Regions from separate parts of the Paraburkholderia sp. SEWSISQ10-3 4 genome, predicted to be linked through region 2. Evidence: riboswitches for the same ligand, from Rfam matches in the RefSeq annotation. Region 2 holds a riboswitch; each other region holds the start of a gene.

Region 1 (2,200 bases), on a different contig from region 2:
AGAATCGATACTTCGATCTGCTTGGTGGTCATGCATTTTCTCCATGGCGGGTGACGTCGCTCTCCGCTTCTTCCTCATGCGGCGCGGCCTCGAGCAGATCGAGCTGATTATCAGGCTCGCTGTGCGCGCGGGCCCGCGGCAGTTTTTCGAGGATCGCATTGAGGCGCACCTGTGCGTCGTCGATCTTTGCCGACAGCGCGTCGCGTTCCGCCTGCAGCGCATCGCGCTCCTCGCGCATCAGCGCGAGTTCCGTGCGCGTGGCCTCGGCTTCGGCACGCGTTTGGGCGAGCTGATCTTCGAGCGCGAGCCGCGCTTCATTGTGGCGTTGGCTGATCGTGATCAGCTTGCCGATATTCTGTGAAAGTGTTTCGAGTTCGGTGAGCATCTGCTGCGTCCTCTAAAGACATCGCATTTTAGCGCGGAATGTCGCAGGTTCCGACAATTGTCTCGTTTCGAGACGTAACAACATCGCTTTGTGCCGGCTTTTATCGACCATATGATGAAAAACAACTCATGCATCGGACAATAACCTGCACTTAACAGAACAGTTTGCGCACGGATTAACCATTCTTGACGGACCCGAGGGCCGCTCCTAAACTGGCCGCACTTTGGTGCCCGCGCGCGCTTTTCCACAGTGTGCGCAGTTAAACGGGAAGCAGGGCGCGCGCTTCGCCTGAACGCGCCAACCTGCGCTGCCCCCGCAACGGTAAGCGACCGCATTCGTCATGCAGGTCGATCCTGATCGCGTGTTTGATGCTTAACACGCGAGTGTGCCACTGCGCGTCACGCGTGGGAAGGCGGGATCGATGTGTCGCCAGCCCGGATACCGGCCAGAGGGAGAGGCTCGTTCCCGCGCAAACGTAAAACAACGCGGGCGCCTCGTTACGCATCGGCCCGCGGGGAAGCGGGCCGCGCACGCTATCCACAGGAATGTCATCCCATGCTGTCCCCTATCGCTCGCGCGGCGTTGCTCGCCTTTGCGAGCCTGCCGCTCGTCGTGCATGCGCAAGCTGCTTCTTCTCCGTCGCCGTCTTCATCTTCTTCTGCCGATACGGGGGCGAGCGGTTCGTCAGCCGCGGTGTTGTCGCCCGTTGTCGTGACCGCGGAGCGCGGGCCGCAACCGCTCGCCGATGCGATCCCGCAGACCACGCTGTTCGACCAGCAGGACATCGCCGATACGACCGCGACCGATTTGCCCGGCCTGCTGCAACTCGCGCCCGGCGCGCAAATCTCGCGCACCGGTGGTCCGGGTTCCACGACGAGCCTGTTTCTGCGCGGCGCGTCGTCGACGCAATCGCTTTTGCTGATCGACGGCGTGCGGGTCGACTCCGTGAGCCTGGGCGCGCCGCAACTCGCGCAGATTCCGCTCGACCAGATCGATCACGTCGAAGTGGTGAATGGCAACGTGTCCGCGCTTTACGGCTCCGGCGCAATTGGCGGCGTGGTGCAGGTGTTCACCAAAGACGGCGGCGACCATCCGCCGCGTTTCAATTTTTCGGTGGGCTATGGCAGCTATCACACGCAGACGCAGCAGGCCGGCGTGAACGGCTCGCTGGATAAAGACGGCAACACCACCTTCAGCATTTCGCTCGCGCGTTCGAAAGACGACGGCTTCTCGTCGCTCAATCCGTCGCAGGCGCCCAACGCGAATCCGAACGCGAACGGCTATCTGAACGAAAGCATCTCGGCTTCGCTGCGTCACAAGTTCAGCGACAAGTGGGACGCGGGAGTCACCTATTTCCAATCGAACGGCAATAACAGCTATGACAACGCGTACGGTGTGCCGACCGATCTGAACAACCTCTACAGCAAAGTGCGCCAGATGTCGGTGTTCGCGAACGGCAAACTGACCGACCGGTGGACCACGCACTTCATCGTTTCCGAAGGCGACGACCGCAGCGTGGCGAATACCAACGGCATCTACAACGGCCGCTTCGATACCGACAATCGCCAGTACACGTGGCAGAACGATTTTGCGCTCGCCGCGCAGCAGAAACTGCAGGTCGGCTATGAGCATCTGGATCAGAGCCTCGACTCGGATACATTCACTGCGCCCGACCGGCATGTGGATTCGGGCTTTGTCGGCTACACGGGGCGCTTTGGGCGCAATCAGATTCAGGCCAACGTGCGGCGCGATCAGTATTCCGATTTCGGCGGGGCGAACAGTTACTATCTCGGCTACGGTTTCGATATCACCGAG
Region 2 (2,200 bases):
GGCGGCCGGCAGCGTGACGTTCGCTGCCTCCGCGTCTGGCCGGTATCCGGGCTGACGGCCTCATGCGTTTTGCCTTCCCGTCCGGATTCGTCGGACAGTGGCATCAAAAACGCATGCGCGATGCGAAAGCACCGCAGGTCGCTTACCGTTGCGGGGACAGCACAGGTTGAGCGCAGCGAGCGCGGCCTGTTTCCCGTTTAACTGCACATGCGATCGCATATGCGGGCACCAAACGCGCGCATACGATAGCACACGGCAGGCCGCGCCGGCACTGTGGAAAGGCCTTGCCGAAGCCCGCGTTTCCTTGACGGCAGGGGGCGCTCGGCCTAAACTCGCACGCACTTTGGTGCTCGTGTGCGCGCTCGTGCGCATGCAGTTAAACGGGAAACAGGGTGCCCACCTGCAATGGACCGGGTCAACCTGTGCTGCCCCCGCAACGGTAAGCGAAAAGCGGTGCGTTCTTGAGCGCCGCGGAGCCGGCTTCGATGTCCACGCGCAAGGCCGCGTCGGCATATAACCACTGGGCGAGAAACCACTCGTCCGGGAAGGGGAAGCGGCGCTTTCGCCAGCCCGGATACCGGCCAGACTACGAAGAACGACCATCGCGGGGATGCGGTGGCGCGTTCATGACCTCATTCTCGTTTCCAGTTTTTGGTTGCCTCGGCAACGCCGTTGTTCGTCCCCGTGTTTTGTTAATGTCGTGGTTTGGGGTATGTGCCCCGTTTGCCCGGCCTATACACGATGCCTCGGCGTGCACGAGCAACTCCTACGGATGGACCTCACGATGCAAACTCAAATGCGCAAGATCCCCGTCACCATCGTCACGGGCTTTCTCGGCAGCGGCAAGACCACGCTGCTGCGGCACATTCTTCAGCATGCGGGCGGCAAGCGCATCGCGGTGATCGTCAACGAGTTCGGCGAGCTCGGCATCGACGGGGAAATCCTCAAGGGTTGCGGTATCGGCTGCGATGAGAACGGCGTCGAGACCGAAGGGCAACTGTATGAACTCGCGAACGGCTGCCTGTGCTGCACCGTGCAAGAGGAGTTTTTCCCGGTGATGGAAAAGCTGGTGGAGCGCCGCGAGCAGATCGATCACGTGCTGATCGAAACGTCAGGTCTCGCGTTGCCGAAACCGCTGGTGCAGGCGTTCAACTGGCCGCAGATCAAGAATAGCTTTACCGTCGACGCGGTCGTCACCGTGGTAGACGGCCCGGCCGCGTCGAGCGGCCAGTTCGCCGACAACCCGGTCGCCGTGGATGCGCAACGCAAGGCCGATGCGAATCTCGATCACGAATCGCCGCTGCACGAACTGTTCGAAGATCAATTGTCGGCGGCCGATCTGGTGATTCTGAACAAAACCGATCTGCTCGACGAAGCGCGTCAAGCTGCTGTCGAAGCCGTTATTCGCGAAGAAATTCCGCCGCAAGTGAAGATCGTGCGCGCGCAGATGGGGCAACTCGACCTGCATACGTTGCTGGGTCTCGAAGCGGCCTCGGAAGAAACAATCCATCTACGCCACGACCATCACGGTTCGGCCGAAGACGCCGATCATCATCACGACGAGTTCGATTCGGTGGTGGTGCACGCGAATGTTTCGTCGCGCGAAGCTGTGATCGCCGCGTTGCAAGGGCTCGTCGAAACCAACACGATTTACCGCGTCAAAGGTTTCGCGGCGCTGCCGGGTGCGGCGATGCGTCTGGTGATACAGGGCGTGGGCCGTCGATTCGATAGTTACTTCGACCGGCGCTGGCAAGCGGGTGAAACGGGCGCCGAGCAACAAAGCCGCTTTGTGCTGATCGGCGAAGACCTCGACCAGGCCGCGTTGCAACAGGCATTCGACGCCGCCTTGGGCGCGGTGGCGAACGCTCAGCCGCAACAGGCGTAACCGGTCATGCATCTGCTGCGCACCACGCCGGGCGGTTTTGTCGACGATACACAGGGCGTGATCCGGATCGATCAGCAGCCCGCCGATATCGTGGTGCTCAGTTCCGCGGATACCACGCTGTCATTGCTCGCGAGCGTGTTTCCGCGTCTGGGCGAGGGTTTTCCGAGCGTGCGGCTTGCGAACGTCACGTATTTGCGGCAACCGGCTTCGGTCGATTTCTATGTCGAAGACGTGTTGCAGCATGCGCGTGTCGTGGTGGTCGATCATCTCGGCGGCGAGGCGTACTGGCCGTACGGCATTGAACAGGTGGTCGCC
Region 3 (2,200 bases), on a different contig from region 2:
GGCACTTGTCCACAGAAAATGTTCATAGGGTTGTTGATAACAACGGGGCATCGTACCTAAGTGCTTGACGCAGATCGGTTTGTTGCTTGCGGTGCGGGGGGACGCAGCGATGATCGCCGACACGGTTGGCGCGGAGCGGCGCATTGCAGAGGGGTGGCTTATCCACAGAAAACGTTCACAAGCCTGTGGATAACATTCCGGCAAACGCGCCAAGTACTTGATGTATTTGGCTTCTCTCGCGCTGCACGTCGGCGTGACCGCGGCTCGCACGGTCACGCCGTTCACATCAAAGGTAAGCAGACTTCGCGGCGCTGCGGCTCGCGGGAGCCAGCAATTTGCTTCGCTCAACGAGCGCGCCGAACAGCAGCCCAAGGGTTGTCCACATAATCACCTGCATGCCGATGGCCGCGACGCGGAATTTCCACAACAGCACCGCCGGGAAAGCCGCCGGCACTTCGTTGATCGTCGGCATCGACAGTTGCACGGCCGCAATGATCGCAACGAACACGACGCCCGCCACGATCGAACCATTCCATGCGCCCAACTTCAGTGCCGCGCGGCGTCGAACCTTCAGCGAAAACACCATTGCAGCCAGCGAGATCGCAATCATCAGGAAGAACAAGCCGGTCCGCATCCCGATCGTCTCGGGGTCGCCCACCGAGGGTGGATTCGCCGGGTACTTGATGTTCGGGACAATCACCAGCGTGATAAACGCGCCAAGCGCGAGCCATGCGGACAACGCGCGCGCACTCAGCGTACCGACGCGGCCATACGCATACGCGAACACCAGCGAGAACAGCCCACCGAACGCGGCGCCGTACGTCACCACGCCCGTCAACAGTCCGAGGCCCGCCTGGGTGCCGCGGCTCACCAGTTCGGGTTCGGGCGCTTCGCCTTTGGCGGCGTCAGCCTTTTCCTCGAAGGAAATCGCCTGATCGACCTGCGGTTCGCCCACCAATCTCGCGAAGCCGAACGTGAGCAATCCCGCGGCGATGCCTGCAAGCATCCCGCGTACCAACAATTTACCGACCATGTTCGACTCCGTTAGTGGCAGGGAAAGCCGAGCAGATGGCGGCCGTCGTGCACGAATTCGTGCACATACATGCCAGGCACCAGCGACGTGGCGCCCTGCTCCGCACCAACGAAATACAGCGCGAGCAACAGCAGCAAGCCGCCGAACACGACCCAAGGCAGCAGTTCACGCAGCGGAATCGGCGTAGGTTGGGCGACGGGCTGTGTCGTGGAATCGAAAACAGCGTTGGACATAATGGACATCTCCTGGGGGTAACGCGCCCCGATAGTCGATTGAAGAGGGATGCTGCGAAGCTCAGGTCTGGCTTTCGGCTCATGAATGCCGATTACAGTGGCGCGACCGCGCCGGGCTCTCACCGGCTTCCGTGCTTCGCAGTGACGCTATTCTACGCGCTAAACTTTGCCTCTCGGCAATGCAAAGCATGTACGCGGCGTCCCGCTTTAGTCCGGGCTTTATGGAAATCAACCGAATGGACATACGGCTGTTACTGATCAGCCACGCATCGACCGCAGCGATGCGCGCGGGCCGCTTCCCTGCCGACGACCCGCTCGACGCACGCGGCCTCGCCGAAGCCGCCGCCGCACGAGCGCGTCTGTCGATTCCGGATGACGCGGCGGTTTTCGTCAGTCCTGCCGTTTGTGCGCGCGATACGGCGTCGGCCTTGGGGCTCGGCGCCGCGGCATCGGTCGACGAGCGGCTGGCAGATATGGACTACGGCCGGTGGCACGGCCGCCGCCTTGCCGATCTCGCGGTCGAAGCACCACACGACCTCGCCGCATGGACACACGATCCCGACGCGGCCGCGCACGGCGGCGAGTCGTTCAGTCAACTCGTGAAGCGGGTGGGACAGTGGCTCGATGCGCTAAACGGTGCGTTGAGCGAGGACGTCATACAAGGCAACACACAGACCGTGGTCGCCGTCACGCACGCGCCTGTGATCCGGGCCGCGATCGTTCATGCACTCGGCGCGCCGCCGGGCGTGTTTCCGCACATCGAAATCGCGCCGCTCTCGATGGTCGAGTTGCGACGCTCGCGACGCGGCTGGACATGGTGGCCAGCATCACAATAACGGCTACGCTCGGATAGTCCGAAACGCACGTGCCCGCTCACTTGCCCGATACAACCAGCCTCAACTTGCTCGAATCAGCCCGCGTCAACGTGATATCG
Region 4 (2,200 bases), on a different contig from region 2:
GCAGACGCGCCCAGCAGGCGTCAAGCACACCCGGCACCGTCACGCCACCGCCGATGAACACGGCATCCGGCACAGCCAAACCTTCCAACGCATCAGGCGCGCGGCCGGCCACCAGTTGCAAACCCGGCACGCCCAACGCATCGCGATTGTGTTCGATGAAGCGCTGCCGCTCCGCGTGCCCTTCGATCGCGATCGCGCGGCAGGTCGGGTGTGCGCGCATCCATTCGATGCCAATCGAGCCGCTGCCCGCGCCCACATCCCATAGCAATTCGCCGGGCGTCGGCGCGAGGCGCGCCAGCGTAATCGCGCGGACGTCGCGCTTGGTCAACTGACCGTCGTGGCGAAAGGCGTCGTCAGGCAAGCCGACGGTCAGCGGCAAACGCGGCGCGCCTTCCGTTGCGCGGCATTCAAGCGCGATCAGGTTCAGCGCCGCCACTTCCCCTGCGGGCCACTGGTGCGCGCGGCCATCTATGCACCGCTCCAGATCACCGCCCAGATGTTCCAGCACGGTCATCCGCGTCGCGCCGAAACCGCGTGCATTCAACAGTTCGGCCAGCGCGGCAGGCGTACGCCCGTCGGCACTCAGCACGAAGACGCGCGCGCCGTCGTGCAAATGAGCATTCAGCGTCGGCAACGGCCTTCCCACCAGCGAAACCGTGGCGACATCCTGCAACGGCCAGCCAAGCCGCGCGGCCGCCAGCGACAACGACGAGGGCGCGGGCAGCACCCGCAACTCCCCTGCCGGCAAGTGCCGCGCGAGCGTTGCGCCGACGCCGAACAGCATCGGGTCGCCACTCGCCAGCACACACACGGGCCCTGTCCGCTCCGCCAGCAAAGGCGCGAGATCGAACGGCTTCGGCCATGCCGCACGGCGCGCGGCGAGGCGCGCGGGCAGCATCGCCAGATGACGTTCACCGCCATAAACCACCGACGCTTCCAGCAAAGCGCGCCGCGCGGGCCTCCCCAAGCCGGCGAAGCCGTCATCGCCTATGCCCACCACGGTCAGCCACGCCGGCATGCATCCATCCTCTTTCTGTATCTTCAAATAATCCGCTGTGCCACGCCGATCAAAGCGTCCAGCCTCGTTGTACTGTTCGAAAAAAGGCATAATACAGCCGCCGGTGCCCTTCGGGGCCGAAGAGGGAACACAGTGTCGCTGTGGCTGCCCCCGCAACTGTATGCAGCGAGTCCGCCTGCGCTCCGCGCCACTGGTTCGACCGGGAAGGCCGCGGCGGACCATGACCTGCCAGCCAGGAGACCTGCCGGCCAGACTGTTCGTGCCAGCCTACATCGGGCGGGGTGTACCGATGCCGTAGCAAGGGCCGCTTTGCGGCTTGCTCGGGCCGTCGCGCGACGCTCAACCCGGTGTCCGTCTTGAATCAAGCTTCGCCCTCCACTGCTTTGCCCGACGCGGCTCTCGTGCTGCGGCCCTCGGCGTGTCCGGGGCTGCTGCGCATCGTCGCGGCGCGTGATGGGGGGATTTGCCGGATTAAATTGCCCGGAGGCGAGTTGAGCGCGGCGCAGGCGGCGGTGATTGCTGATGTCAGTGAGCGGCATGCGGCGGGTGTGGTCGAGCTGACCAATCGCGCGAATCTGCAGGTGCGTGGTGTGCGAAGCGGGCATGAGGCGGCGTTGATCGCGGCGCTGGTCGATGCGGGGCTTGGGCCGATTCCGACGGGCGGTGCGGTGGATGCTTCCGGCGTGCTGGTAGCGACCTCGGCGGACGATGTGCGCAATCTGATGGTGAGCCCGACTGCCGGACGCGATCCGTTTGCGCTGTTCGATACAAGGCCGCTTTGCGTCGAACTGCTCACCTTGCTGCAATCCGAACCGCGTTTCGCGGCGCTATCGCCGAAATTCGCGCTACTGCTCGATGGTGGTGAGCGCCTTGCCAGGTTGGATCATCCGCACGATGTCTGGCTAGCAGCCATGCAGGCCGAAGACGGTGTGCGATTTGTGTTCGGATTGGCGGGTTGCCCGTCAGCTGCGGCGAACTCCGATGCCTTCCAACACATCGCGCATAGCGCCGTTGACCATTCTCGTCCGAACTACGCCGGCGCTCTCGCCGCCGTGCTGCCTTCGCAAGTCACAGACCTCGTCTGCGCGCTGCTGCACACGTTCCTCGATCTGGCCGCTCCAGATGACACGCGCATGCGTCACCTGCTCGCCGCGCATTCCATCGACGCCGTATTGCAGCACG

What was found. Region 2 has a riboswitch for cobalamin ahead of cobW (cobalamin biosynthesis protein CobW). Riboswitches for the same ligand answer to the same signal wherever they lie in the genome.
Region 1: another riboswitch for cobalamin. It lies ahead of M0D68_RS35435 (TonB-dependent receptor); the one in region 2 lies ahead of cobW (cobalamin biosynthesis protein CobW).
Region 3: another riboswitch for cobalamin. It lies ahead of M0D68_RS34225 (CbtB-domain containing protein); the one in region 2 lies ahead of cobW (cobalamin biosynthesis protein CobW).
Region 4: another riboswitch for cobalamin. It lies ahead of cobG (precorrin-3B synthase); the one in region 2 lies ahead of cobW (cobalamin biosynthesis protein CobW).

Annotation. Positions count from the first base shown of each region.
Region 1 covers NZ_JALPRI010000036.1:33,512-35,711, reverse strand. Annotated here, with positions in the region: gene M0D68_RS35445 (cell division protein ZapA) at 1-32, opposite strand, end outside; gene M0D68_RS35440 (hypothetical protein) at 29-385, opposite strand; cobalamin riboswitch at 593-850, shown strand; gene M0D68_RS35435 (TonB-dependent receptor) at 941-2,200, shown strand, end outside.
Region 2 covers NZ_JALPRI010000011.1:201,599-203,798, forward strand. Annotated here, with positions in the region: cobalamin riboswitch at 20-248, opposite strand; cobalamin riboswitch at 328-601, shown strand; gene cobW (cobalamin biosynthesis protein CobW) at 785-1,885, shown strand; gene cobN (cobaltochelatase subunit CobN) at 1,892-2,200, shown strand, end outside.
Region 3 covers NZ_JALPRI010000032.1:27,867-30,066, forward strand. Annotated here, with positions in the region: gene M0D68_RS34220 (CbtA family protein) at 287-1,033, opposite strand; gene M0D68_RS34225 (CbtB-domain containing protein) at 1,045-1,266, opposite strand; cobalamin riboswitch at 1,309-1,448, opposite strand; gene M0D68_RS34230 (histidine phosphatase family protein) at 1,503-2,102, shown strand; gene M0D68_RS34235 (hypothetical protein) at 2,140-2,200, opposite strand, start outside.
Region 4 covers NZ_JALPRI010000023.1:99,409-101,608, forward strand. Annotated here, with positions in the region: gene cbiE (precorrin-6y C5,15-methyltransferase (decarboxylating) subunit CbiE) at 1-1,018, opposite strand, end outside; cobalamin riboswitch at 1,103-1,282, shown strand; gene cobG (precorrin-3B synthase) at 1,375-2,200, shown strand, end outside.